Regions from separate parts of the Corynebacterium freneyi genome, predicted to be linked through region 1. Evidence: predicted binding sites of a transcription regulator. Region 1 holds the regulator's gene; each other region holds the start of a gene.
The links. The regulator LexA, encoded in region 1, represses DNA repair genes until DNA is damaged. The targets are predictions, from matches to a motif close to CGAACANNTGTTCG.
Positions count from the first base shown of each region.

Region 1 (9,894 bases):
ACGACTTCGACGTGACCAAACTGCCGCCGCACCTGCGGTTCAACTTCGCCACCGTCGACCGGCGCGGCGACGTCACCGACCAGGACCGGGATCTGCTGGCGCTGCAGAAGCGGCGCGCCGGACAGGTGACCACGGCCGTGGCGAAGGCGGCCGGTTCGTCCCAGCATGCGGCGGTGAAGGAGTGGACCGCCGACAACCTCGGCGCCGTGCCGGAGACCGTGGAGAACACCGTCGACGGCCAGAAGGTCACCGCCTACCCGACGCTGGTGGCCACCAAGGACGGCGTCGCGGTGAAGGTCGTGCCGACGGAGGCGCAGGCGAAGGCGTCGCTGATGACGGCGACGCTGACGATGCTGCTGCGCGAATGCACCGTGCAGACCACCGCGATGGTCAAGGGACTGCCCTTGCAGCAGCGGGTCGCCGTCGACGCGTGGCCGCATGCCGGGACGGAGGGCCTCGTCGAGGACTGCCGGGTGACCGTCGTGCGCGACCGGATGATCGACGCCGGCGGTCCGGTCCGCGATCCCGCCGAGTACGCGACGCTGCGCGACACGGTGAAGCCGCAGGTGGCGGGGCAGGTTCGTCAGCTCGTCGTGGGCATGGCGAAGATGCTTCCGGCGTATCACCGGGTGGTGTCGCAGTTGGACGAGTGGGATGGCCCGGCGATCGACGACATGCGGTCGCAGCTTGCGTTCATGCTGCCCAAGGGTGCGGTCGCCCGTCACGGGTGGGCGAATCTGCGTCATCTGTCCCGGTACCTGGAGGCGATGGAGATTCGTCTGGCCGACATGGTCCTCGATCCCGACCGTGATGCGGAATTGGAGGACGAGGTCACCGAGGTCAAGGAGTACCTGGAGAAGCGTCTGGCAGCGTTGCCGGAGGGCCGCCGGAAGTCGGCTGCCGTCCGCGACATCGGGTGGATGATTCAGGAGCTGCGCGTCAGTTTGTTCGCCCAGCGTCTGGGCACGGCCCGCACGGTGTCGCCGCAGCGAGTGAAGAAGGCCATCGACAAGTTGCGGTAGGTGCTACGCGTCGCGTTCGCGCAGAGACCGGATTTCGTTTTCGAAATCCTGGGCGGAGCTGAAGGACTTGTACACCGACGCGAACCGCAGGTAGCCGACTTCGTCGAGGTCGCGCAGCGGCTCCAGGATGGCCAGGCCGATGTCGTTGGAATTGACGCGCGGCGTGCCCTTCGAACGCAGCGTTTCCTCGACTTGTTGGGCGAGCAACTTCAACGATGCTTCCGGCACGTCACGGCCCTGGCATGCCCGCCGCACGCCGCGGATGACCTTGTCACGGCTGAAGTCCTCCACGACCCCGTCACGCTTGACGACGACGAGCTGGGAGCGTTCCAGCGTGGTGAATCGTTTACCGCACGACAAACACTCCCGCCGGCGGCGGATGGTCATGCCGTCGTCGATGAGACGCGAGTCGATGACCTTCGTTTGATCATGGTGGCAAAACTGGCAATGCACGCTTCCGAGCATACGGCGTGCACCCTCCTGTACGGCCAACCCCATTTACTCGTCCCCCACTCCGTGGTGACCCCTCCGTGGTACCCCCTCTGTGGCGAGCCCCTACTTCGCGACCCCGCCTGCCACGGGTTCCCCAGCCGTGCTCGACGCCCCGACGTACGTCGGCGTGGGCGGAGTGTCCGGCATGGGCGCCCCCAGGCCGGAAAAGTGGAGCATGAGACCGAACACGGCGCCGATGCCCGCGACGATGGCCATGGACGTGGCGTTGCGGCGCACTCCCTGCACCGGACCCCGGACGACCGAACGGCTACCCCGAACGTGGCCGATGTTCGAAACACCGTGTCCGGGTGCGGGCACCGGTGACGTTCGCCCTGTGTTCGGACGCCGAGAAGCCCCCGGAACGCCACCCGGACGGCCGTTCGACGGGCCACGGGACGTGCGGACCCCCGTTCGATCCGAGCCACCACGACGTCGAACATCGCCGGAAGCTGCGGACCGACGAACGGACGCGCCGACACGAGCCGAAGCGCCGATCGGGCGTTGCCGGACCCACGCGGGCACCCCGTCGCAAAGCTGCTCTTCTCCCCTGGTCAGGGTGTTGATGCGGTAATCTTCGATAAAGGCGGTCATCGGTTGGCTCCTTCCATCCGGCAATCTGCGGGCATCGTAAAAAACGACGCGGATAATCCCTTTCGAACGTGCCGCACGGATGTTCGACTCCGTTCCCGCGTTCGATTTATAGCACCGCCACGGGAGCGCGTCCAGAGATGGGGGCGAAAACTTCGAACAGTTGTGCCACAACGGGTGGTTTTGGTGTAGGGTCGTGTTCGAACGGCGGGCGGGAATGACCGGCGCGACGGACGCCGAACACGACGCCCCCGACACGACGACACCCAGCACGACGACACCGAGCACGACGCGATCGAGCACGACCTGAACCAGTGGGAGTGGACACATGGCCGAGAAGAAGCAGTCGAACAAGACCCAGTTGACGGATCGCCAGAGGCGCATCCTCGAAGTCATCCAGGATGCGGTGTCGCTTCGCGGCTACCCGCCGAGCATCCGCGAAATCGGCGACGCGGTCGGCTTGAACTCGACGTCGTCGGTGGCCTACCAGCTCAAGGAGCTGGAGAAGAAGGGGGCGCTGCGCCGCGATCCCCACAAGCCCCGTGCCGTCGACGTCCGCGATCTGAAGCAGCAGCTGGGCACGCACGCCGGAAAGCCGGGCCCGAAGCCGAAGTCGGCCGACGTCCCCGATGTCCCGGAGGGTGCGACCGCCCCCACCTACGTGCCCATCGTCGGCCAGATCGCCGCCGGCAACCCGATCCTGGCCGAGCAGAACATCGACGAGCACATGGCGCTGCCCGCCGAGCTCGTCGAGTCCGGTGATCTGTACATGCTCCGCGTCGTCGGCGAGTCCATGGTCGACGCGGGCATCCTCGACGGCGACTGGGTGGTCGTGAAGTCCCAGCAGACGGCGAACAACGGCGACTTCATCGCCGCGATGATCGACGGCGACGCCGACAGCGAGGCCACGGTGAAGGAGTGGCACGAAGATCGCTCCGGCACGTGGCTGCTCCCCCACAACGACGCCTTCGAGCCGATCCCCGTCGACGCAGGCGTCACCATTCTCGGTCGCGTCGTCAGCGTCCTGCGCCGCCTCTAGTTCTTCCTCTAGTTCCTCCGGGGCCCGAGCATGAGCTCGGGCCCCGGTTCTTTTTCGCGTGCACGTCCCCCGTTCGCGCTACTCCAGTCGGAGCACCGCGCGCACCGCCGCACGGGCACCGTCGGCATCCGACGCATCCAGGGCGGCGCGGGCGGCGTCCGCGCACTGGGCGGCGGTGACCTCCGCCAACTGGGCACCCACGCCCGGCAGGGCCGTCGCCGCAGCCGACAACGAGGTCACGCCGAGCCCCACGAGCACGCACGCCAGCAACGGATCCGCCGCCGCTTCGCCGCACACGCCCACCGGCGTATCGGAGTCCTTGCCGGAGCGGCACGCCATGTCGATCAGACGCAGCACCGCCGGCTGCCACGGATCCGTGAGGTACGCCAGGTGCGGCGACAGCCGGTCGGCGGCCATGGCGTACTGGGTGAGGTCATTGGTGCCGATGGACACGAAGTCGAGCACCTTCATCAGGTCATGGCTCATCAGGGCCGCGGCGGGAATCTCGATCATCGCACCGGGGGTGAGCCCGCGTCGTCGGCACAGGTCCGCGAACCACTCGGCCTCCTCCAGCGTCGCCACCATCGGAGCCATCACCCACGTGGGCGCATCCCCGCCGCGACCGGCCTTCTCCGCGGCCAACGCGATGGCGTCGAGCTGACGCTCCATCAGCCCCGAGTTCGACCGGGAGATGCGCAGGCCCCGCACGCCCAGCGCCGGATTGTCCTCGTGATCGAGGTTGGCGAACGCCAGCGGCTTGTCGGACCCCGCGTCCAGGGTGCGCAACACGATCTTCGACTCCGGGAACGCCTTGAGCACCGAGGCGTAGATGTCCGCCTGATGCTCCACGGTCGGCTCGGTGGCGGCCGACAGGAAGCACAGCTCGGTGCGGAACAAGCCGATGCCCTCGGCCGCGCCCTCCGCCGCGATGCGCGCCGCGTTGCCGTCGCCGACGTTGGCCAGCAACTGGATATGCTCCCCATCCGCGGTGCGGCCGAGGCCCGACCACGCGGCGATCTTCTCCGCCATCCGCTCGGCCTCGGCGACGGCGGCCCGCGCATCCTCCGGGTCCGGGTTGGCGGTGATGACGCCCTTCGCGCCGTCCACCAGCGTCAACGTCCCCGATTCAATCGCATTCAGCCCCGCCCCGGCGGCCACGGCGCACGGCACCCCGAGCTGACGGGCGATGATCGCCGTGTGCGAGGTCGGCCCGCCGAGACTGGTGACCATGGCGACGAACAGCTCCGGATCCAACGTCGCCGTATCGGCGGGAGACAGGTCGTCGGCAAGCAACACGGACGCCTCCGACACCGCGGGCAGGCCCGGCTCCTCGTCACCGCGCAACTCGGCGATGACGCGGTCGCGGATGTCCTCGAGGTCCGTCGTGCGCTCGGCCATGACGCCGCCTGCGGCCTTGAACATCTCGACGAACTTCTCGATGGCCGACATCGTCGCCGACTCCGCCGCGACGCCCGCCTTGATCTCCTTCACCGCCGCCCGGTGCCACCCGCGGTCCAACGTCAGCTTCGACGTGGCCAACAACACCTCGGAGGCGTTGCCCTCCACCTGCGTCGCCCGCGCGGCAAGACGTTCGGACACCGCCGTCGCCGCCGCCCGGAACCGTTCAATCTCGGCGTCGACGTCCCCGCCGACGATCGCCGCGCCCTCCTGCGGCAGCTCGGGCCGGGGTCGCACCCACACCGCCGGCGCGTAACCCACCCCCGGCACGACGGCGGTGGCCTGCAGCGACACCGACCCGGGCGCGGACGAGGTGGACGAGTTGTCGGAGTCGGGCGAAGACATGGACGGGGACATGATCTCTCCTCGGGACGGCGTGGTTCGTTTCACCCGACCGGCCCCGTCCGCGGCCCACGCGGGGCCCGAATCGGCGCGGGGACCGAACGGGAATCTCTCACCCCGAATACTACGCGAAACATCCCACATTGAAACCCAAATAAGACTTGACTTTCCCACACATTCGGGCACAATCGTAAGTAGCAAAAACTGTTCACCTGGAAGGCGCCCACCACGGCAAACGCCAGGCCAACGCAGATGAAGCTCACCCAAGCCCCGTTCCGAAATCGGGCATACGCCCTCCACGGTCGGGCATCACCCGGCGGCGACGCCGGCTCGACACAGGAGACGACGTGTACGCAGAAGAACGCAGGCGCAAAATCGCTTCATTGACGGCCGTGGAAGGCAGGGTGACGGTCTCCGACCTCGCGCACCACTTCGACGTCACCGCGGAAACCATCCGCCGCGACCTCTCGCAGCTCGACGCCGAGGGCGCCGTGCACCGCGTCCACGGCGGCGCCGTCGCCGCGAAGTCGTTCCAGACCATCGAGGTCAGCGTGGACGCCCGCAAGAAGGCCCAGAAGGACGCCAAGCGCTCCATCGCCCGCGCGGCCATCGACTTCCTGCCCTCCTCCGGCGGCGGCATCTTCCTCGACGCCGGCACCACCACCGAGGCGCTCGCCGAACTCATGGCGGCCTTCCCCGAGGAGCGCCACTGGTCGGTGGTCACCAATTCCCTGCCCAGCGCCCTGACCCTGGCGGGTGCGCCGTACATCGAGCTGCAGTTGCTCGGCGGCCAGGTCCGCGCGATCACCCAGGCCGTCGTCGGCGACACCGCGCTGCGGACGCTGGCGCTCATGCGCGCCGACGTCGCGTTCATCGGCTCCAACGCCCTGACCATCGACCACGGGCTATCCACGGCCGACCCGCAGGAAGCCGCGGTCAAGCGCGCCATGATCACCAACGCCCGCAAGGTGGTGGTGATGTGCGACTCGACGAAGCTCGGCCGGGACTTCCTGGTCAGCTTCGCCGCTCTCGACGACATCGACGTCGTCATCACCGACCCGTCGGCCCCGCAGGGCTTCATCGACGACCTGCGCGATCACGATGTCACGGTGATGATCGCACAATGATCCTCACCCTCACCGCCAATCCCTCCATCGACCGCACCACCACCGTCAAGGGCCGGCTCGAACGCGGCGGGGTCTACCGCCTGTCCATGCAGTCGGACGTGCCCGGCGGCAAGGGCATCAACGTCTCGGCCGCCGTGCGCAACGCCGGACACGACACGCTGGCGCTGTACCCGGCTGCGAAGTCCGGGCTCTTTTCCCGGCTGATGGCGCAGACCGACATCCCCCACGAGGTCATCGATCTTCCCGACGAAGCCCGCGTGAACCTCACCATCGTCGAAGACGACGGCACCACCACGAAGCTCAACACCCCGGGCGCGCACCTGGCCGACGCCGATGCGCTGCGGATGCTCGAGCGTCTGGCTCACCATGCGCCGCAGGCGTCCTGGGTGGTGCTCGCCGGTTCGCTGCCGCCGGGTGCCCCGGTTGATTTCTTGGCCACGTGCGTGCGCCGCGTCCGCGAGGCCAATCCGGACGCCGGCATCGCCGTCGACACCTCCGATGCACCGCTGATCGCCCTGGGCGAGGCCTTCCCGACCGCCGCGCCCGAAGTCATGAAGCCCAACGGCCTGGAGCTGGGTCAGCTCGCCGGGATCGACGGCGCCGAGTTGGAGCGCCGCGCCGCCGCGGGCGATCTGGCCCCGGTCGTCGCCGCCGCACGGAAGCTCAACGCCGCCGGAGTCGGCGAGGTGCTGGTCACCTTGGGTGCGGCCGGCGCGGTTCTCGTGCTTGACGACGGCCCGGCCCTCGCCGCGACCCCTCCCCCGATCGTTCCGCTGTCGACGGTCGGCGCCGGGGACAGCTCCCTGGCCGGTTACCTGCTCGCCCGCGAAGACGGGCTCGACGCGGCCGGTGCCCTGGGCCAGGCGGTCGCCTACGGTTCGGCCGCCACCGCCTTGCCCGGCACCACCATCCCCCGCCCCGATCAAACGAACCCCGGCGCCGTCGTCGTCCGGGAAGTCTAGGCACCCGCCGCCCCCTTCCCACGCTTCGAAAAGGAGTTCCCAATGTCACCCCAGGTCATCCTTCCGGAGCTCGTCGACCTCGACGTCGCCCCGGGCGATGCCCCGGAAGCCGTCATCCGGCATCTGGCGGCGCTGGTCACCACCGCCGGCCGCGCCGCCGACGCCGATGAACTGGCCGCCGACGCCCTGGAGCGCGAAGCCAAGTCCGGCACCGGCGTCCCCGGCGGCGTGGCCATCCCCCACTGCCGTTCCGAGTCCGTCGCCGAGCCGACGCTGGCCTTCGCCCGCCTGTCGAAGCCGGTCGATTTCCAGGGCCCCGACGGCCCCGCCGATCTGGTCTTCCTCATCGCCGCTCCCGCAGGCGGCGGCAAGGCCCACCTGAAAATCCTGTCCAAGCTGGCCCGCGGGCTGGTCAAGAAGGATTTCCGCGCCGCCCTGCGCGGTGCGGCCACGCCGGAGGAGATCGTCGACGTCGTCGACGCCCGCATCGCCGGCACCGCCCAGAAGACCGCATCCGAGCCGACCGCCGCGGCGAAGAAGCCGGAACCGGCTCCGACCGAGCCGACGAAGTCGGTGACCCGCATCGTCGCCATCACCGCGTGCCCCACCGGCATCGCCCACACCTACATGGCCGCCGACTCGCTGACGCAGGCCGCCGACGACCGCGACGACGTCGAGGTCACCGTCGAAACCCAGGGCTCCTCGGCGGTGAAGCCGCTTCCGGCCGAGACCATCGCCGCCGCCGACGCCGTCATCTTCGCCACCGACGTCGGCGTCAAGGACCGCGCCCGATTCGCCGGCAAGCCCGTCATCGAATCCGGCGTCAAACGGGCCATCAACGAACCGACCGCGATGATCGACGAGGCCATCGCCGCCGCCGGCAACCCCGACGCCAAGCGGGTGTCCGGCACGGCCGGCGCCGACGACGCCGACTCGTCGTCAAGCCCGGGTGGTTCCTCCCTGAGCTGGGGCAAGCGCATCCAGCAAGCCGTCATGACCGGCGTCAGCTACATGATCCCCTTCGTCGCCGCCGGCGGCCTGCTGCTCGCCCTCGGCTTCCTGTTCGGCGGCTACGAAGTCGCCGACGTCGCCGACCGCGTCTCGCAGGCCTACACCCCCTGGAACCTGCCGGGCAACGAAATCACCATGGACGACGGCACCGTCACCGTCGTCGACCGCTCCGACCTCATGCTCTACCTCGGCGCCATCCTCTTCGCCACGGGCAACTTCGGCATGAGCGCCATCGTCGCCATCCTGTCGGCCTTCATCGCCTTCGGCCTGGCCGGACGCCCCGGCATCGCGCCGGGCTTCATCGGCGGCGCCATCTCCGTGGCCATCGGCGCCGGATTCCTCGGCGGCCTGGTCACTGGCATCCTCGCCGGCCTCATCGCACTGTGGCTGACCTCCCTGAGCGTGCCCCGCTGGCTCGCGTCGCTCATGCCCGTGGTCGTCGTGCCACTCGTCGCCTCCATGGGCGTCGGCCTGATCATGTTCCTCTTCCTCGGCCGACCGCTGACCTCCCTGATGAACGCCCTGACCGACTGGCTCGGCGGCATGTCCGGCAACTCCGCGATCCTGCTGGGCATCATCGTCGGCCTGATGATGTGCTCCGACATGGGCGGGCCGATCAACAAGGCCGCCTACCTGTTCGCCACCGCCGGCCTGTCCACCGGCGACGAAGCCTCCCTGCAGGTCATGGCCGCCGTCATGGGCGCCGGCATGGTGCCGCCGCTGGCCATGGCGCTGTCCTCCGCGCTGCGCCCGTCGCTGTACACGCAGGCCGAACGCGAAAACGGCAAGGCCGGCTGGCTGCTCGGCGCATCGTTCATCTCCGAAGGCGCCATCCCCTTCGCCGCAGCCGACCCGCTGCGCGTCATCCCCTCGATGATGGCCGGCGGCGCGGTCACCGGCGCACTGTCCATGGCCTTCGGCGCCGCGTCCCGCGCACCGCACGGCGGCGTGTTCGTCTTCTTCGCCATCGACAACGTCCTCGGCTGGTTCGTCGCAATCATCATCGGCGCCATCGTCGGCGCGATTGCGGTCACCGCGGCCAAGCAGCTGTGGCCCCGCAAGACCGCCGTCGACTCGGCGAGCGCCGATCCTGCGGACGCCCCCGCCGCGGCCGCCGCATCCGCGTAAAATCGTTCACCAACGGCTTCCACGTAATCCGCTCGACAGAAAGGACCATTCCCAATGGCCTCCAAGACCGTCACCGTCGGCTCCACCGTCGGCCTGCACGCCCGCCCCGCCACCCTCATCGCCGATGCAGCGGCGGAGTACGACGAGGAGATCCTCATCGAGCTCGTCGACGGCGACGACGATGACGAGCCCGCCGACGCCGCCAGCTCCCTGATGATCATGGCCCTCGGCGCCGAGCACGGCGACCAGGTCACCGTCACCTCCGACGACGCCGACGCCGTGGAGAAGATCGCCGCCCTCATCGAGCGCAACCTCGACGACGAGTGATCCGTCGATAGTCGACGACGACGGGCCCCGACCGGAACAGCGATCCGGTCGGGGCCCGTCGTCGTCACGCGAAAACCCGGTGCCCCGCTACTCCTTGACCGTCGTGAACTGCCCCTCGCCGACGCGACGGTAGAGCCACCGCAGAATCGGGTAGCCGACGATGATGCCCACCGACCCCCACGCGATGCCCTCCAGCTCCAGCGAACCGATGGACAGGGTCAGGTTGCCGATGCCGGCGATCATCGCCGTCGCCGCGGCGACGAGGTTGACCGGATTGTTGAAGTCGACGCCGTTGTCCATCCAAATGCGCACGCCCAGCATGCCGATGAGCCCGTAGAGCACCAGCGTCGCACCGCCGAGCACGCCCTCGGGAATGGTGAGGATCAGCGCACCGAACT
Region 1 covers NZ_CP047357.1:1,356,278-1,366,171, reverse strand. Annotated here, with positions in the region: gene hrpA (ATP-dependent RNA helicase HrpA) at 1-1,022, shown strand, start outside; gene nrdR (transcriptional regulator NrdR) at 1,026-1,475, opposite strand; gene CFREN_RS06190 (hypothetical protein) at 1,578-1,760, opposite strand; gene lexA (transcriptional repressor LexA) at 2,431-3,141, shown strand; gene ptsP (phosphoenolpyruvate--protein phosphotransferase) at 3,220-4,944, opposite strand; gene CFREN_RS06175 (DeoR/GlpR family DNA-binding transcription regulator) at 5,289-6,068, shown strand; gene CFREN_RS06170 (1-phosphofructokinase family hexose kinase) at 6,065-7,030, shown strand; gene CFREN_RS06165 (PTS fructose transporter subunit IIABC) at 7,073-9,169, shown strand; gene CFREN_RS06160 (HPr family phosphocarrier protein) at 9,224-9,496, shown strand; gene CFREN_RS06155 (uracil-xanthine permease family protein) at 9,584-9,894, opposite strand, start outside.

Region 2 (9,894 bases), 670 kb from region 1:
AACTCCACCGTGTCCCACAACACCCCCAAATCAATGCGCCCCGACACGATCCCGTCCTCGACGTCATGCACCGAATACGCCACGTCATCGGCCCAATCCATGATCTGCGCCTCAAGACACTGCCGCCCATGCGGCGCCCCCGCCCGAATCCACTGCAAAATCGGAGCATCCTCCTGATAGGCGCCGTACTTCGCCCGCTTCGTCCCATCCGGGGCAATCGGCGTCCACGGATACTTGCACGCCGCATCCAACGCCGCCCGCGTCAGGTTCAAGCCGCACGGGTGCCCCGTGTCATCCAAGGTCTTCGGCTCCAGACGCGCCAAAATGCGCAACGTCTGGGCATTCCCCTCGAAACCACCGCACCCTGCGGCGATCTCATCCAACGCCCGCTCCCCGTTATGCCCGTACGGCGGATGACCGATGTCATGGGTCAACCCCGCCAACTCCGCCAAATCCTCATCCGCGCCCAACTCCGCCGCAATCCCCCGCGCAATCTGCGCCACCTCCAACGAATGCGTCAAACGAGTACGCGGCGTATCCCCCTCATGCGGCCCCACGACCTGAGTCTTATCCGCCAACCGTCGCAAAGCAGCCGAATGCAGCACACGCGCACGATCACGGGCAAACGCCGTACGATGCGCCTCCACCACCTCCGCCCCCGGCAGCAGCGACTGCTTCGCCCCCTCACGCAGGATGCGGTCGAAATCGGAAGGTGAATAACGGAATCGAGCGGCCACGCGCCCATCATGCCGCCGAAACCACCACACCGCCCGTAGGCGCGCGGTACGCCCTCATGCAACTCCCCCAGGTCTCATTCGCGCCGGACACCGCCCGTAGGCGCGCGGCACGCCCACGCACCCACGTATCCTGGAGAACATGACCGAGCACGACCGCTTCCGCCGAACCAGCCGCACCCACCGCCTCGCAGCAACCATCGCAGCCGGTGCACTCGTCGCCCTGTCCGGCCCCCTCACCGGCGTGCTCCTCGCAACCGACCCCGGCCCCATGGCCCCGCCCACCGCACGAGCCGAAACCCCGCAACGCTTCGACGGCCGCATCTGGGACGCCGCCGACGTGCTCACCGACGCCGACGAAGCCACCATCAACGAACGCGCCGCCCAACTCCAACAGGACCAGGGCACCGTCATGCGCATCATCTACGTCAACACCTTCGACGGCATCCAAGCAGAAGAATGGGCCCACCAAACCTGGCAAGCCCTCGGCGGCACCCCCAACCTCGCCGTCTTCGCCGTCGCCGTCGGCGACCGCAACGTCGGCGCATACGCCGGAAACGACGTCGACGCCACCGGCCCCGACCTCGCCAACTCCGCCGTCCCGCAACTCGGAAACGACGACTGGGCCGGAGCCGCCCTCGCCGCCATCGACGAAGCCACCGCCCCCGGCGCAACCGAAGGCCTCGCCGTCCTCGGTGCAGGAGCAGCCGGAGCAGCAGCCCTCGGCGGCGGCGCCGTCGCATGGTCGCGCCGCAACAAAAAGAAGCGCACCGCCACCGAAGTCGAACAAGGCAAAAAGCTCAACCCCGACGACATCGAATCCCACGACCGACTCTCCACCGACGCCCTCGACCAACTCGCCCGCGAAGAACTCGTCTCCACCGACGAATCCATCCGCCTCGCCACCACCGAACTCGACCTCGCCCGCGCCGAATTCGGCGACGCCCGCGTCCGGGACCTCACCCAAGCCCTCGACCACTCCCAACGCACCCTCAACCGCGCCTTCCGACTGCGCCAAAGCATCGACGACGCCCCCGACCTCCCCGAAACCGAACGCCGCGGCACCCTCCTGGAAATCATCTCCACCTGCGGCACCGCCGACGACCGACTCGACGGCGAAGTCACCCGCTACGCCGAAATGCGCGAACAACTGCTCAACGCACCCGACACCCTCGACCGCCTCACCCAACGCGGCATCGCCCTGCGCACCCGCATCCCCAACGCCGCCACCATCCTCGACGGCCTCCGCGCCCGCTACGACGAAGAAGCACTGGCCTCCATCTCCGACAACGTCGACATGGCCACCGAACACGTCAACATGGCCGAACGCTCCGGCGACGAAGCCCGCTCCCTGCTGACCAAACCCGCAGGCGAACAAGCCGGCCTCGTCGACGCCCTCCGCGCCACCGACCTCGCCCTCGACCAAGCCGAAAAACTCGTCGAAGCCATCGAACACGCCGACGACAACATCGCCCAAGCCCTCACCGGCCTCAAAGACCTCATCAACGAAGTCCGCGACGAAATCGCCGAAGCCACCAACCTCCTCGCCGCACCCGACGCCGCCAACATCGACCGCAACGCCCTGGCCGACGCCGCCGACTCCGGCCGCACCGCCCTCGACATCGCCCAAGCAAAAAGCTCCACCGACCCCCTCGGCGCCTGGACCATCCTCACCGACGCCGACGCCACCCTCGACGACCAACTCGAAGAAGCCCGCGACGCGGCCAACGCCTTCGCCCGCAAAATGCAAACCCTGCACAACGCACTCACCGACGCACGCGCCCAGGTGACCGCCGCCCGCGACATCATCGGCACCCGCCGCAGCATCGTCGGCTCCACCGCCCGCACCCGCCTCGCCGAAGCCGAACGCCACCTCGCCACCGCCGAAAACATCGCCGCCAACCCCGGCAACGACCCCGACCACCACCCCCGCCGCGGCATCCAAGAAGCCCGCACCGCCGCCCAACTCGGACGCCAAGCCGCCCAAAAAGCCCGCGACGACATCAACCGCCACCGCCAACGCATGAACCAACACCGCGGCGGCGGCAACTCCGGCGCAATGATCGCCGGCATGGTCCTCGGCAGCATGATGAACAGCGGAGGCGGCTTCAGCGGAGGAGGCAGCTTCGGCGGAGGAGGCTTCAGCGGAGGCGGAAGCTTCGGCGGCGGATCCGGCGGCTCGGCGAGCTTCTGACCGCCGCAGCGAGCCGCGACCTACGCGGCCCAGCCGACAACCGACCGCACCCGGGCTACCCCATCAAACGCGCGGCGCCATCCACATGCGCACACGCAAACGCCGCAGCCGCCAAAAGCCCCGCATCAACCCCCGCCGCATCGGGATCACCCCCGACGATCTCGACGACGACCTCCCCACCATCCACGCGCGTCCTCGCCACCAGACGCCGAGCGCCGACATCCACCACATCACGGCCCCGCCCACCGTCACGCCGCCTCAAACTCAACTCCCCGCCCGGCCCCGACACCACCACATGCGCCACCGTCAAACCCACCGTCCGCGCACGCCACCAATCCCCCGGCGACGACACCGTAAACGTCCGCCCCGACAACCCCGACGGCGTCACCCGCCAACCGGCCGCAATGACAACCCCATCAGCGTCGTAAAGCACACCCCCCTGCCCCGAACCAACCCCCGACCGGCCCGCCGGCACCACCCCCGACACACGCCACGGCCCGGGCGCGCCACCGGGAACGGGCCCCACACCCTCCCCCGGCACACGCCCGGGCCGATCACCGCCAACCATCGCGTCCTACGCCACCCACACCCACACAAGGTAAGCGATCAACAGCAACAGACAGACCGTGAGAATCCACGTCGAACTGACCATCCGGTACTCCAGCACCCGACGCGCCACCCACGACAGGAAAATCTTCTCCTCATCCGGCAACGCACGGCCACCATCGGTGTCGTACTGAATCTCCGCCGCACGCACACCACGATTCGCGCCCGTGAACTGCCCCAACTTGCCGCCGCGAGCATCCTCGATCACGTAATTCTGCGACCCCTCGCACACCACGACCAGGTGGCGATCACCGCCCAAATCAACGTCGATCTTCTTCGCCCGGGCCAACTTCGGACGATCCTTGCCGCCCGCCGTGAAAACCCGGCCATCCGGCAAAGTGGCCACCAGACGCCCATCGCCGACGACATCCAGATCCCACGCACCCCGCGCGGACGCGATCGCCTCCTCCGGGCCAACGCGAACGTACTCCGCCACCTCAGCACCCTCGGCGATCACCGGAATGCGAACCTTGTCGCCGTCCTTGACCTCCTCCCCCAGACGCCAGCTCTCCCACCGCACGACGGTGCCGTCATCCAGGGTCGCCGCATGCGACTCGTCGATCTCCCGCAGCCCCGGTGCCTCCGGAGACTCCGGGGCATCCGGCGTTTCCAGCGTTTCCGAAGACTCGGGAGCACCCGGATTCTCCGGCACAGCCTGCGTCTCCGGAGCCTCGACGTCCTCCGCGGGCGCCACGGTCGGCTCCTCCGACACCCCCTCGGCATCGAGCCCGGGACGATCGTTCTGGTCGCTCATGCGTTGTCTCCTAGCTGACGGCGGGAATCGTCGAAAAGCGAACTAGCAACCGATCAGGCGCTGTGCGAGGTACCCCTCGAGCTCGTCGATCTTCACGCGCTCCTGCTCCATCGTGTCACGATCGCGCACGGTGACCGCGTCATCCTCGAGCGTGTCGAAATCGACCGTCACGCAGAACGGCGTACCGATCTCATCCTGACGACGGTAACGACGACCAATGGCACCCGACGTGTCGTAATCGACGGCCCAGTGCTGACGCAGCTTGTCGGCGACGGCCTCCGCGGTCGGAGTCAGCGTGTCCTTCTTCGACAGCGGCAGTACCGCGACCTTGACCGGCGACAGGCGCGGGTCCAGCTTCAGCACCGTGCGGGTGTCGGTGCCGCCCTTGGCGTTCGGCACCTCCTCCTCGGTGTAGGCGTCGCACAGGAACGCCATCAGCGCACGGGTCAGACCGAAGGACGGCTCGACGACGTACGGCACGTACTTCTCGCCCGTGACCTGGTCGTGGTAACGCAGATCCTCCTTGGCGTGCTCGATGTGGCAGCCGAGGTCGTAGTCGGTGCGGTTGGCCACGCCCATCAGCTCGCCCCACTCGTTGCCCTGGAAGTGGAAGCGGTACTCGAAGTCGATGGTGCGGGCGGAGTAGTGGGCGCGCTCGTCGTCCGGGACGTCGTACTGGCGCATGTTCTCCGGGTTGATGCCCAGGTCGATGAACCAGTTCCAGCAGGCGTCGACCCACTCGTCGAACTTCGCCGGGGCGTCATCCGGGGCGGTGAAGTACTCGATCTCCATCTGCTCGAACTCGCGGGTGCGGAAGATGAAGTTGCCCGGGGTGATCTCGTTGCGGAACGCCTTGCCGGTCTGGGCGATGCCGAACGGCGGCTTCATGCGCGCGGTGGTCATGACGTTCTTGAAATTCACGAAGATGCCCTGCGCCGTCTCCGGGCGGAGGTAGTGCAGGCCGACCTCGTTGTCGACGGGGCCGAGGAAGGTCTTCAGCAGGCCCGAGAACATCTGCGGTTCGGTCCACTTGCCCGGCTGGCCGGTCTCCGGGTCCGGAACGTCGGCGAGGCCGTTGGCCGGCGGGTGGCCGTGCTTGGCTTCGTAGGCCTCCAGCAGGTGGTCGGCGCGGTACCGCTTGTGGGTGTGCAGCGATTCGACGAGCGGGTCGGTGAACGTCGCGACGTGGCCGGAGGCCTCCCACACCTGGCGGGGCAGGATGATGGACGAGTCGAGGCCGACGACGTCCTTGCGTCCGGTGACGAAGGTCTTCCACCACTGGCGCTTGATGTTTTCCTTCAGCTCCACGCCCAGCGGACCGTAGTCCCACGCGGAGCGCGTACCGCCGTAGATCTCACCGCAGGGGTAGACGAAACCCCTGCGCTTGCACAGGTTCGCGACGGTATCGACGACAGACTTCGGGGCCACTGCCTCAAACGCTCCTTGGTTCACGGTGTCCCGCCCCGCGGTGGATCCGGCGGGCACGGGATGACGGTGGGCGGCTTCATCGGCCGCCCCGTGCAATCGACTGTCCGGGTGGACGGTCGACAAGTGTCCCCCACTCTAACCGGCATGGTGAGTTTCATGCCCATCGACCCCGGGATTTCGCCGAGGGTAGTGTCGGGATGCGAAGCAAGCTTTGCGACGACACCTCCCCGGTCCACCGCGAAGGTGCGGTTTGGGGCGGTGATCATGTCGGGATTGGAGAAGTCGGCGATGTCATCCACGAAGGGTTCTGGTGCCGGTGTCGGGTCGGGCGACGCCGGAGGGGCGGCCACCGGTGCCGCCGCCCAGACCCCGAAGATCGGAGTGCGCAGCACCAGGCAGCGCAAGGCCGTGATCGCGGCGATGAACGACATCACGAAGTTCAGCTCCGCAAAGGACATTCATCGGGTGCTCGTGGAACGCGGCGACCAGGTCGGGTTGACCACCGTGTATCGGACGTTGCAGTCGCTGTCGGAGGTCAAGGCCGTGGATGTTCTGCACACCGATGCCGGTGAAGCGTTGTACCGGTTGTGCGGGGATCATCATCACCATCACCTGGTGTGCACCGATTGCGGTGAAACCGTGGAGATCGGCGGCGGCCCGGTGGAGGAATGGGCGGGTGACCTCGCCACCAAGCATGGTTTCCGGTTGACCGGTCATACCGCCGAGGTTTTCGGGGTGTGCGGCGACTGCCAGGAAGAGTCTTAGACGAAGACCGTTTGGCCGTTCCGAGAGGCCGTCTGGTTCGAGATCCCGCCTGGTTCGAAATTCCGTCTAACTGCCGAGCCCATCTAGTTGGACCAGCTCCACCATCCGGTCGACGTCGACTGCGCTTCTCTCCTGTCGGCTTGGTAGGTCGCCCACCAGGATTCGGACCAGCCGGGGGATCTGCGTGCCGCCGGCGAGTCGTTGAACTCGGGGGCCCGGCCCGGTTTCACGTGCCCGACTCGTCCGGTTTCCCGGGGGTGGGTGGCCCGCCCACTGGCATGGCCAGCATCCGCGTCGTCGTTTTCGCGGTGGTGTTCCGGGCAGCGGAGTGTGCAGTTGCCGATGTCGGTGGCCCCTCCGAATAGCCAGGCGTCGATGTGGTGCGTTTCGCACATGTCGGCGGGCTGTTCGCATCCGGGGTAGGTGCACACGGTCTCCGACGCCAGCAGCAGGACTCGCTGCCACAGGTCGGCGGTTCGCCGTGATCGGCCCAGGTCGAGTGGGCGTCCCGTGATGTCGTCGAGCAACGCCAACCACGCGTACTTGTGAGCCCCGAGGGTCACCAGTTCGGGCAGCGTCAGGTCGATGCCGGTGTTCGTCGGGAAGCGTTTGAACACCCGCCGCTCCCCTTCCGGCGGCCCTTCCCGTTGGGCGCTCTGAAGTTCGTCGTCGAAGTCCGAGGCCCTGATCGCCATCACGATCGACGCCACGCCGGCATTCGGGCGGTCGAGCGGTTGCGCGACTCCCGAGTACAGGTCGGCGACGAAGGGGCATCGTTCCGGGTCCCAGTAGGTTGATTCGGTGCGCAACCATCGCAGCAATCCCCGGCCATGGTCCTCCCCTGCGCCCTCCCCTGCGCCGTCGTCCGCCTCCGGCGCGTCGCTTCCGGCCCCGCTCCGGACTCCACCTGCGGTTCCCGCTCTGCGGCTCACCTTCCCGGCGCCTCCGCCTCCGCCGCCCGACTCTCCGGCGGTCGCGGTTCCGCTCCGGACCCCGCCTGGCGCACCGAGATCAACACCATCCCCGGCATCCACCCCGACTCCCGCCGCAGCTCCGGCTCCGCTGTGCTGCAGCGCGAACAGCAGCACGTGGTGGAGGGCGTGCACGCGTCGTTGGGTCAGGGTTCGGGGATCTTTGACGCCGTCGGGCAGGTCGAGGAAGGCGCCGGGCCCGGCGTTGAGGTGCAGCAGCGCGTTAAGCACTGCGGCGGTCGGCGCCGGCAGCATCGCGTCGAGTTTGCACAGTCCGTCGACGTTGGGCGCCCGGACGGTCAGCCTGGCCTGCGAGGTGCCGGCTTTGGTCGCCGATTTCCGTTTTTCCAGGCGTTTGCGGGCTTCGTTGGCGCACATCGACCGGAAGAGGTCGGCGGGCGTGGAGTCGATGTTGTCGGTGATGGCTTCGGCGACGTCCTCCATGAGTCCGTGCTCTTGTCCGGTGAAGCTGCCGAGCACTTCGTTCATTTGGTTGGATCGGCACACTGGGAAGTTGCCTTTTTTGGCGGAGGCTGCGAGTCGTTCGCCGATGGCGCGACGCCGGTGGAGTTGTTTTTCGGCGGCCTCCAGTTCTTCGGGGGTGGCGTCGGCGGGCGGGTCGGGGTCGGGTTCGGGGTGGAGTGCGTCGCGGTATGCGAGCAGGTGGCGTGCTTCGGTGTCGGTGATGTCGAACAGCCTCTTGAGGTATGACCGTGGCGTGGCGCGTCCGCCGCCGCGTTTGTGCAGTTCGTTGACGACGACGGCGTTGGCGTATTCGGCGAAGACGACGTCGGCGGCGCGCATGGCGTGGCGCAGCCTGACGACGCCGGCTTCGACGTGGTTGATCTCGTCGCCGTGGTGTCCGTCGCCGCCCACTGCCCCGATGGGCAGGGTGGTCAGTTGCCGGATCATGCCCTCTATGTTTCGCGTCAGCTTTGCGACGAGTCCCGCCAGGTCGTCGCCCGCCCCGTTGTCGTGTGCCGTCGACATCGCCCCACCCCGAGTGATTGTTCGCTTTCCTGTTCGCACCCCGGACGCTATCAGCAGATCAAGATCGGCCGCGACGCATATTTGTTCGAATCCGCCATTCGGGCGGGCCGCCACCGGCGAAAGCGTCGTCGCAAAGCCGAAAGTGACCGATTCCGCGAATTTTTCCCAGGACCAGCCCCGCTCGCCTCCCCCGTCGTTGTACTCCGGTGGTTCCCGCCTATTTGCCGCCGCCTACTTGACGCCGCCGAAGCGACGGTCCCGCTTGGCGTATTCAACGACGGCGGCGCGCAGGTCCTCGCGGGTGAAGTCGGGGAACAGGCGGTCCTGGAACACGAGTTCGGCGTAGGCGGACTGCCACGGCAGGAAGTTGGAGGTGCGCTGTTCGCCGGAGGGGCGGAGGAACAGGTCGACGTCGGGCATGTCGGGTTCGTCGAGGAAGCGGGCGAAGTTCTTTTCGTCGATGTCGGTGGGCTTGATCTCCCCGGCTGCCGCGAGGCGTGCGATCTCGCGGGCGGCGTCGACGATTTCGGCGCGGCCGCCGTAGTTGACGCACATGTACAGGGTCATGTTGGTGTTGTCGGCGGTCTGGCGTTCGGCGGTTTCGAGTTCCTTGATCACGGAGCGCCACAGTCGGGGGCGTCGGCCGGCCCAGCGGACGCGGACGCCTTTGGCGTCGAGTTCGTCGCGGCGGCGGCGCAGGACGTCGCGGTTGAAGCCCATGAGGAATCGCACTTCGTCGGTGGAGCGTCGCCAGTTTTCGGTGGAGAAGGCGTAGGCGGACAGGTGGGGCACGCCCATTTCGAGGCATGCGTCGACGCAGTCCATGAGCACCGCTTCGCCGCGTTTGTGGCCTTCGGTGCGTTTCATTCCGCGTTCTTGGGCCCAGCGTCCGTTTCCGTCCATGACCAGGGCGATGTGGTTGGGGAGGAATTCTTCGGGGACGGGGGAATCGTGCGGGATGGGGTTTGATTTCGGCGTCGTCACGTTTTCATCATGCCCCACGGGGTGCGGCGGGCCCCAGTCCCGGTGGGCCTCAGTTCCGGCGGGCACCAGTTCCGCTGGGCTCGGTTCCGGTGGGCGTGGCTTTACGACGGTGTGCCGCGTCCCGGTGCGCCGGGGTGGGTTCGGGCGGTCGGCGTGGTCGAGGTGCGGGGGCTGCCGTCTTCTCCCCAGCGGGCGTCGACGAAGGACAGTGCCGCGACGCGTCGGCCGAGGTGGTGGTGGAGGTGAGCCGTCGCCAAGCCTCGGGCTTGTGAGGCGAGGGGGCGGAATCCTCGGCGGTCGGAGACGGCGTCGATGTAGTCCCAGCGGTCGTGGGCGAGCCACCACATCAGGCGGAGGACGTCGGTGGGTGGGGTGGCGGCGCCGGGTGGGCGGCATTCGACGCATACTGCGCCGCCGGCGGCTGGGGCGAATGCCTTGTGGGGGCCGGGTTTTCCGCATTGGGCGCAG
Region 2 covers NZ_CP047357.1:2,030,718-2,040,611, forward strand. Annotated here, with positions in the region: gene CFREN_RS08990 (deoxyguanosinetriphosphate triphosphohydrolase) at 1-737, opposite strand, end outside; gene CFREN_RS08995 (TPM domain-containing protein) at 877-2,928, shown strand; gene CFREN_RS09000 (hypothetical protein) at 3,503-4,288, opposite strand; gene CFREN_RS09005 (glycine--tRNA ligase) at 4,331-5,716, opposite strand; gene CFREN_RS09010 (Fur family transcriptional regulator) at 6,005-6,481, shown strand; gene CFREN_RS09015 (HNH endonuclease signature motif containing protein) at 6,565-8,442, opposite strand; gene CFREN_RS09020 (isoprenyl transferase) at 8,674-9,402, opposite strand; gene recO (DNA repair protein RecO) at 9,528-9,894, opposite strand, start outside.
Region 2: the regulator LexA is predicted to act here: its motif matches at 8,517-8,530, upstream of CFREN_RS09015 (HNH endonuclease signature motif containing protein).

Region 3 (9,894 bases), 980 kb from region 1:
CCGCGGCGAGGAACCCGGCCGCGATTGCGAACCCGGCGACGATGGCCACGCCCACGACGATGACCTGCGCCACCATCCGCGCGACATGCACGCCGGGGCGGCTGTTGGACGTCAGGTAACCGAAGGCGATGCGGCGTCCGGCGATCTCCGCCGCGGAGCCGCCGGCGGCGAAGATCATCGCCACGATCACCGCGAAGTCGGAGCCGAGCAGCACGTCGGGCAGCGTCGGTTCGAACCTGAACTCCGTCGCCGCCCCGCGCGTGCCCAGCCACATCAGCATCGGGATGCCCGCCATGATCGCCACGATGGCCAAGGCGTATCCCCACGTCGCCCGCAGATTGAGCAGGCGGCCGAGTTCCGAGCCGAGCAGGTTCAGCGGGCCGGGGACGGAGGCGGACGAGGCGCCGTTGGCCGAAGCGGTGTTGGCCGGGGCAGCCCCAGCCGAGGCGGTGTTGGTCGACGCAGTGCCACTCGGCGATGCCGCAGCAGTCGTGGAAGGGGCGGTCGTCGACGAAGGGGCGGTCGCGGATGAGGTGGTGGTCGAGGAAGTGGTGGTCATGATGGTTCTCCTGAAGTCGTGGCGTGGATTCCGTTGAGGCCGTGGATTCCGTTGAGGCCGTGGGTTCCGCCGGGGTTGTGCGACTGCGGCCGGGCCGCTCAGGCGACGGCCGCGCCCGGGCTGCTCAGGCGGCGGCCGTACCCGGGTAGTTGCCTGCGGTGGCGGAGTCGGCGGCGGTTCCGTATTCGGCGTGCTCGGAGGCGACGGACCAGTAAGCCTCTTCGAGGGAAGCGTGGCCTCGCAGCAGCTCGTCCTTGTCCCATTCACCGACGAGGCGGCCCTTGCCGATGATCACGAGTCGGTCGGCGGTGACCTCCATCTCGGACAGGAGGTGGGAGGACACCAGCACGGAGCGGCCTTCGTCGGCGAAGGCGCGGATGGACTTGCGGATCCAGCGGATGCCGTCGGGGTCGAGGCCGTTGACGGGTTCGTCGAGGACGAGGTGCGTCGGGTCGCCGAGCATCGCGGTGGCCAGGCCGAGGCGCTGCTTCATGCCGAGGGAGAATCCCCCGATCCGCTTGCCTGCGACGGATTCGAGGCCGACGAGGGCGAGGCAGTCGTCGACTCGGGTGTCGTCGAGGGCGGCGGCGCGGGCGACGGTCCGCAGGTGGCCGCGGGCGGTGAGCTTGGGGTTCATCCACCCGGCGTCGAGCATGGCGCCGACGACGCGCGCCGGCGCACGGTAGCCGGTCAGCGGTCGGCCATCGATGAGAGCTTCGCCGCGGTCGATGCGGTCGAGACCTAGCATGCAGCGCATGGTCGTGGATTTGCCGGAACCGTTGGGGCCGAGGAAACCGGTGACTGCCCCGTTGGGGACGGTGAAGCTGAGGTCGTCGATGATGCGGGTGCGGCCGTAGGACTTGGTGAGATTCCTGATTTCGAACATGACCCCATGCTCATCGAAATGCGGATGCGCCAAATCGCCCCACGGGATGGTTTCCGCAGGTCGATTTGGCGCTGCCGGGTCATACCGGGGTACTAGACGCATCATCCGGGTTATTTCGCCGGTCGTGCACGGGTTGCCGCCGCTGCTCCCGATCCGGTTCCCGATCACGCTCGCCGGTCCGTTCCCGTTCCCGTCTGCGGTTTTCCCTGCATTGTTCCCTGCGGTTTTCCCTGCATTGCTCCCTGCGGTTTTCCCTGCGGATCACCCGACCGGGGTTGCACCACCCCGCCGGATGCTCGTTTTCGGCCGGATTGCGCTCGGGATCCATCGATCTCGGGGGCTTCCACACCACGCGGGGCTCCCCGGGCCCGTTGCCCGGGCGGGACCACCACTTGTCGGGGTCGGTCCGCGAGTCGTCGGTGTTGGCGTGGGTAGCGGGGTCGACGAACGTGAAGTTCGGCAGGTCGGTCGTTCCGCCGAACTTCCATCCCCGGATGTGATGCATGTGGCACGAGGCGGCCGGCGCCGATGTCATGGGCGCCGAGCTCATCCCCTCCTCCCCGAAGAGAGCGAGGTACTGGTCCATCGACCCGAGCCTCCGCGACCGCCCGAAATACAGGGTCCGCCCCTGGAAATCGAGGACCTGCAGGAACAGGTTGCGGGCGTCGCAATGCTCGACGGCGTCCGCCACCGTCATCTGAACGTTCGTGTCGGTGGAGGCGGTTCCGTTGAGCGCCAGCAGCTCCGCCAACGTGGTCACCGCGACGATCGAGGTCGTCCCCCGGGCCGGCGCAAGGCGACCGCGTTTCCGCTTCCGCTTCTTTCCGTCTCCGTGGTCCGGGATGTCATAGAGGGTGTCGGCATCGGCGCCGAAGTTCGGGTCGACGACCTGGCCACAACCTCCCGACGGGGAATCATCCTCGGGCCCGCCGCCCTCCTCGGGCGCTCCGCCGTCCGGTTTCGAACCCCACCCTTCACCGCCGGTCGGATCGGCTCCGCGGCCGAACCCCGCGGCCAAAGCGGCTTCCACGGCGTCATGGAGTCGCTGGGACGGCGTGCGCGGGTCATCGGCGGCGTCGTCGAGCAAACCACCGGGCCGCCCGTGATCGGCCGCAAGCCTCTTGAACAGCGCGGCCAAATGCGGCGTGAGGTGGCCGTAGATCTTGCTCATCCCGTCGTAACCCTGCTTGCCCACGCGGATCGAACGGTTCCGCTTGCGGTCCTCGTCGGTGTACGGGTCATCGATCCCGAACAGCGCACGCAGCATCGTCCCGAGCTGATCGAGGTCATCGACGCGGACCTTCTCCACCAGCTCGGCGATGTGCGGATCCGCCTTTTCGGTGAGTTCCGCCTGAATCGCCGCCGGCATCGAACGAATCGCCCGGTCGATCTTCTCCACCGCGTCGGCGCCGATGACACCCTGTTCCACCTTCTCCCGCACCGCCGGCATGTACTCCGGATTGCCGGAGGAACCGGGCCAAGACTCCCACTGGTGCAGCCGATGGTGCGCCGCAGCCCGCCGACGCCCCTCGGCGCGCGACGTGTTCGCGCACTCCGCGAACGTGCGGCCCACTCCCCGATCCGTCACATGGTGGTGCGTCCGATGCGCCTTCATGAACTCCGCATCGATGATGGCCATCCGCTTGCGCGCCCGCTCCAGGGCCTCGTACGCATCGTCCACCTGCTGGCGGTCCAGCCGGTCCCAGCCGCCGGTCGCGACCTCCACCGCCTCGCCGATGGTGGCGATGGCGGCGAGGAGATCCGTGGCGCATTCCGCAGGTCCGGTCATGCCCCCATCATCAGGCAGCTTGACGACGACCACAACCCGAAAATCGCACTTTTTTTCGATTTTTTACGAGCCGCGAAAATCAATCCCCCAAATCGCGCCTCCCGCAAGAGTTTTATCATCGTCGCACGTCACGCGTGCGATTACCCCCGCCCACCACACCCGCTACTGCACTTTCAAAGAATCAGAGGCAGTTGTCACTCCCGTTCGAATACGAGTGCCGCGGCGGGCTCGATGTGGCTCCCGAAAACCCACCATCTGTTCGCCACACCCGGCCGGTTCCGGGCCCTTCCGATCCGGTTCCGGTCCCCTGCCAGCTCGAGGCCAGCCCCTCCGCCCCCTACTCCAGCTCGCCGACGCCGACGCGCCCGGTGCTCATCGCGAACAGCACGGCATGGACGCGGTCGCGGGCGCCGGTTTTCATCAGGATGCGCCCGACGTGCGTTTTCACGGTGGGCATCGCGATGTGCAGTTCCCCGGCGATTTCGGCGTTGGTGCGCCCGAGCGCGATGAGCCGCAGGATTTCCTCTTCACGCAGCGTCAGCGGGTCGGGCAGGTCGTCGCGGACGTGCACCTGTCCCGCCGTGTCGCTTGACGACGCCTCCGCCTCCCCGTCGTCCACCCCACCGGCGGCGGCGACCGGAGGCCCGTCCGCCACGGCACCGTCGGCACCGCCCAGCATCGGCCGGACCTGCGCGATCAGCCGCGCCGCCGACCGCGCCGACAGCGCAGAGTCTCCCGCCGCCACGTCCCGGATCGCGGCGAGCAGTTCCTCGGGGGCGGCGTCCTTGAGCAGGAACCCGGATGCGCCGGCGGCGATGGCGTCGGTGACGTACTCGTCGACGTCGAAAGTGGTCAGCACGAGAATCCTCGGCGTCGTGTCGTTGCCCGCCTCGCCGCCTTCAGCGAGGATTCGCCTCGTCGCCTCGATGCCGTCGAGGCCGGGCATGCGGATGTCCATGAGGATCACGTCCGGCGTCCGCTTCGCCGCCTGCGCCACCGCCGCGGCACCGTCGTCGGCCTGCCACACGACCTCCATGTCGTCCTGGGAATCGACGACCATCGCGAAACCGGCCCGCACCAGGGCCTGATCGTCGGCGAGCGCCACCCGGATCACGTCCACCGTCCCGTTCGCTCCGCTCATCCCGCTCACTCCACTCACCCCTTCGGCAACCGCGCGACGACGGTGAACTCGCCCGGCGCGTCATCGATCTCCAGAGTGCCGCCATGCAGCGCCACCCGCTCCCGCATGCCGGTGATCCCCCGGCCGATGCGTGGCTCGCCCCGGCTGCCCCGCGACGGCTCGACCTCCACGTTCCCGGTTCCCGCATCGTTGCGCACCGTGACGGTGCAGTCGCGTTTCCCCCACTCCAGTCGCACGTCGACGGCGACGTGGCCCGCGTGCTTGAGCGCATTGGTGAGGGACTCCTGCACGATCCGGTAGATGGTCAGCTGCATCGTCGCGCCGACCGCCGGCCTCGTCCCCTCCTCGGTGAACGTCACGCGCAGCCCCGCCCTCGTCGATTCGGCGACGAGCTGCGGCAACGCGTCCAGGCCGGGCATCGGGGCATACTCCGCAGCCGATGCCGCGACAGTCTTTCCCGCGCCGTCCGATGCGGCCCCCGCCTCCCCGGCCCCTGCCTGCGATGGGTCGCTCGAGGCCTGCGACGGGCCGTCGTCAAGCAAGGAACCGTCCCCGAAATCAGCCGGATCTCGCAACACCGACAGCAACTGCCGCATCTGCCCGAGGGAGTCGCGCGCCGTGGAGGCGATGTTCTCCAACGCCTCCACCGCCTTGTCCGGATTCTTCGCGGCGATGAAACGGCCGCCGTCGGCCTGCGCGATGACGGCGGTGAGCGAATGGGCGACGATGTCGTGCATCTCGCGGGCGATGCGGGTGCGTTCGGCGATGGCGGCGAGCTCCGCCCGATCGCGCAACGCCATCAACTCCCGGTCACGGCGGCGGCCGTTGAGGCCCAGCATCCAGAAAAAGCCCAGCACCGTCAGCGCAACCGGCGTCAACACCAGGCCGACCTCCGGGGCGATGACCAGGTACCCGCCCTTGACCACCAACGCCACCAGCACCCCGGCGGACACGGCGATCCACACCGGCACGGACCACCCGCGCGGCACGTGCCGGCCGAGGTGATGCATCGCGAAACAGGTGACGACGAACGACGTATACCCCGTCGGCAGCACCGCAAGGTGGAACGCGAGCAACGCCGGCAGCGCGATGTTCGCCACGTCCGGCCACACCCGCCGGACCGCGATGACGCCCCAGGCGACGATCACCCACGCCCAATGCACGCCGACCGCCCACTCCGGCACCGCGTCCTGCCCGGGCACGAACACCGGCGGGTCGTAGACGGAGGAATGGTCGAGGCCGACGCACAGGGCGAGCACCAAAGCGGCCAACACCGCATCGAACAGCACCCCGGACCAGGGGCGGCCGGGGCTCGCGGCGGCACCGGTGGCCGAGCGGACGGCCCGCACGGCGCGGGAGATGCGTGTGTCGCGGGCGGCACGGTCTGCACGGTCGGCGCGGTCGGATACGGACATGGCCCACACGCTAGCGCGGCGGCGCCGTCATGCCGTCGTCCCCGGGTATGAATTCCCGCTGATGCCGCCCCACCGGAACCGCCCGCCGATGCGGCCGTCCCGTGACGGACCCCTCTGCTAGCTTGATCCCATGGCGACCGTCACTTTCGAACGCGCGCAGCTGACGTATCCCGGCGCGGACGCGCCCACCGTGAAGGGCCTCGATCTCGACATCGCGGACGGCGAGTTTCTGGTGCTCGTCGGCCCGTCGGGCTGCGGCAAGTCCACGTCCCTGCGGATGCTCGCGGGACTGGAGGAGGTGACGGCCGGACGGATCCTCATCGACGGCCGCGACGTCACCCACGATGATCCGAAGGACCGGGACATCGCGATGGTGTTCCAGAACTACGCCCTGTACCCGCACATGTCGGTCCGCGAGAACATGGGTTTCGCCCTGAAGTTGGCGAAGGTGGGCAAGGCCGAGCGCAACGCCCGCGTGGAGAAGGCCGCGGCGATGCTGGATCTCACTCCGTATCTGGACCGCAAGCCGAAGGACCTGTCAGGCGGGCAGCGGCAGCGGGTGGCCATGGGCCGGGCGATCGTCCGCGAGCCGCAGGTGTTCCTCATGGATGAGCCGCTGTCGAATCTCGACGCGAAGCTGCGCGTGCAGACCCGCACCCAGGTCGCCGCACTGCAGCGGGAGCTGGGGGTCACCACGGTGTACGTCACGCATGATCAGGTCGAGGCGATGACGATGGGCGACCGCGTGGCCGTCCTCGATGCCGGTGTTCTGCAGCAGGTCGCGCCGCCGAAGGAGCTCTATGCCCGGCCGGCGAACGTGTTCGTCGCGGGTTTCATCGGTTCCCCGGCGATGAACCTCCTGCGGGCGCGGCTTGACGACGATGCCGTCCTCTTCGGCGATCAGCGCATCCGGCTCGAAGATGCCGTGGCGGAGCGTTTGCGGGGACGCGGCGGGGAGGTCGTCGTCGGCGTGCGGCCCGAGAATGCGGCGCTGGGCGACGGTCGCGAAGGCGGCGGGGGCATCGCGGCGACCGTCGCGCTCGTGGAGGAGCTCGGCGCGGATTCCTACGTGTACGCCCACCCGGACGAGGCCGTCGGCGGCGTCGGCGCGGATGCGGCCGAGCCGCTCATCGCCCGCGTCGGCGATGGCGCCGCTCCCCCGATCGGCACGCGAGTGTCCATCGTGGCGGATCCGATCAAGCTGCACCTGTTCGACGTCGAGACGGGCCTGCGACTGAACTGACCGGCCCGAAGGGCTTTGGCCGGGCTCTGGATGGGCTTTGGTCGGGCTCCCGTCGCGCTCCGGTCGGGCTCCGGCCGGCCTCCCGGACCTCGTCCGCGACACGCGGTCTTCGGCGAAACCTTAAATGACCCTGTGTTTTACCCCACATAGCATTTAAACTCGACGACGAACCCCGATTGCCGGGGACGTTCACGGACACGAAAGGACGACCATCATGGTCTCATTCCGCACGTCGCTGCTCGCGGGCCTCGCCGTTTCCGGCCTGGTCCTCGCGGGCTGCTCCTCCGACGACAACGGTGGCATGGACAATCCCGCGGCCGAGGAGGGCCAGGACGCCCGCGGCCCGATCACCTTCGCGATGGGCAAGAACGACATCGAGAAGGTCCAGAAGATCGCGGAGCGCTGGAACGCCGACAACCCCGACGAAAAGGTCACCGTCCACGAGCTCGCCGGTGAAGCCGACGCCCAGCACGAAACCCTCGTCCAGTCGCTCGAGGCGTCGTCCGACGAGTTCGACGTGATGGCCCTCGACGTCACCTGGACCGCCGAGTTCGCCGCCAACGGCTACCTCGTGCCGCTGCAGGACGCCATGAAGGTCGACACCTCCGGTCTGCTCCAGCCGGCCGTGGACTCCGCGACCTACAACGGCACGGTCTACGCGGTGCCGCAGAACACCAACGGCCAGCTGCTGTTCCGCAACACCGAGCTCATCCCCGAGGCCCCGGAGAACTGGGATGCCCTGCGCGAATCGTGCGAGCCGCTGCCGGAGGACAAGGGCTGCCTGACCCTGCAGCTGTCGCAGTACGAGGGCCTGAGCGTCAACACCCTCGACGCCATCCACGCCTGGGGCGGTTCCCTCATCGACGACGAGGGCAACGTCACCGTCGACACCCCGGAGGCCAAGGCCGGCCTGCAGGCGCTGGTCGACGCCTACGGCGACGGCACGATCACCAAGGCCTCCACCGGTGCCACGGAGGAGGAGACGCTGCAGGCCTTCACCAACGAAGAGTCCGCGTACGCCGTGAACTGGCCGTACATGTTCGACGCCGCCGAGGACACCCCGGTGGGCGGAAAGTTCGAGGTGACCCCGCTGGTCGGCCCGGACGGCGTGGGCGTGTCCACGCTGGGCGGCTACAACAACGGCATCAACGCCCACTCGAAGAACAAGGCCACGGCCCGCGACTTCATCGAGTACATCATCTCGGAGGAGAGCCAGATGGGCTTCGCCGAGGAGTCCTTCCCGCCGGTGCTCGCCTCCATCTACGACGACGAGTCGCTGGTCGAGCAGTTCCCGTACCTGCCGGCGCTGAAGGAGTCCCTGGAAAACGCGAAGCCGCGCCCGGTTTCCCCGTACTACAAGGCCATGACCAAGGCCATCCAGGACAACGCCTACGCCGCCATCAACGGCACCAAGGACGTCGACACGGCCATCGCCGACATGAAGGCCGCGCTCGAGCAGGCCGGCAACTAGAAGGAGAGTCGCGCGTGTCCACGTCGACCGTCGGCAAGCACCGACAGCAGCCGCCGCCAGGCGGCGCCGGGAACGAGGCCCCCGACGGCGACGGACCGCCGTCGACGTCGGCGTCGAAACCGGCGTCGAAGCTGAAGGCCCTGTGGCTCATCGCCCCGGCGCTGACGGTGCTGGCGGTGGTGATCGGCTACCCGATCATCCGCGCGATCTTCCTGTCGTTCCAGGCCGACCGGCACATCGACCCCGACACGGGCATGTTCGTGGAGGGCGGTTTCGCCGGATTCCAGCACTACCTCTACTGGCTGACGCAGCGCTGCATGCTCGCCGACGGCACCGTCGGCACGTGCGCGCCCGGCACCCTGTCCACGGACTTCTGGCCCTCGGTGGGCATCACGTTGTTCTTCGCCGTGGTCACGGTGTCGCTGGAGACGCTGCTGGGCCTGGGCATGGCGCTGGTGATGGCCCGCGACTTCGTCGGACGCGGCATGCTGCGCGCGGCGGTCCTCATCCCCTGGGCGATCCCGACGGCCGTGACCGCCAAGCTGTGGCAGTTCATCTTCGCAGACTACGGCATCGCCAACGCGATCCTCGCGCCCTTCACCGACGAGGCGATCCGCTGGACCACGGACCCGTGGGCCGCGCGATCCGCGGTCATCGTCGCCGACGTGTGGAAGACGGCGCCGTTCATGGCGCTGCTCATCCTCGCCGGGCTGCAGATGATCCCGAAGGACGTGCACGAAGCCGCCCGCGTCGACGGCGCCACCACGTGGCAGCGGTTCCGCCACATCACGCTTCCGCTGGTCAAGCCGGCGCTGATGGTGGCGGTGCTGTTCCGCACCCTCGACGCGCTGCGCATGTACGACCTGCCGGTGATCATGATCTCGTCGTCGTCGAACTCGCCGACCGCCACCATCTCGCAGCTGGTCGTCGAGGACATGCGCCAGGGCAACTTCAACTCCGCGTCGGCACTGTCGACGCTGGTGTTCCTGCTCATCTTCGGCGTCGCGTTCGTCATGATCCGCTTCCTCGGCGCCGACGTCTCCGGTTCCCGGGGCATGAAGAAGGTGAAGGTGAAGAAATGACCACCGGCAAACGCCTGCGCAGGTGGGCCGGCGATTACCTGGCCGTCATCCTCATCCTGGCGTGGGGTCTGGCCCCGTTCTACTGGATGCTGGTCACCGCCCTGCGCGACAAGGCGCACACGTTCGACACGACTCCGTGGTTCACGCACGTGACCACGCAGAACTTCGAGGACGCCCTGGCCACCGACAAGGGCAACGACTTCCTCGGGGCCATCGTCAACTCGCTGATCATCGGCGCGGCGACGACGCTCGTGGCGCTGGCGGTCGGCGTGTTCACCGCATACGCGCTGGCGCGGATGGACTTCCCG
Region 3 covers NZ_CP047357.1:2,334,555-2,344,448, forward strand. Annotated here, with positions in the region: gene CFREN_RS10470 (hypothetical protein) at 1-559, opposite strand, end outside; gene CFREN_RS10475 (ABC transporter ATP-binding protein) at 684-1,445, opposite strand; gene CFREN_RS10480 (DUF222 domain-containing protein) at 1,525-3,234, opposite strand; gene CFREN_RS10485 (response regulator transcription factor) at 3,572-4,348, opposite strand; gene CFREN_RS10490 (sensor histidine kinase) at 4,390-5,790, opposite strand; gene CFREN_RS10495 (ABC transporter ATP-binding protein) at 5,921-7,033, shown strand; gene CFREN_RS10500 (ABC transporter substrate-binding protein) at 7,248-8,504, shown strand; gene CFREN_RS10505 (carbohydrate ABC transporter permease) at 8,636-9,586, shown strand; gene CFREN_RS10510 (carbohydrate ABC transporter permease) at 9,583-9,894, shown strand, end outside.
Region 3: the regulator LexA is predicted to act here: its motif matches at 3,483-3,496, upstream of CFREN_RS10480 (DUF222 domain-containing protein).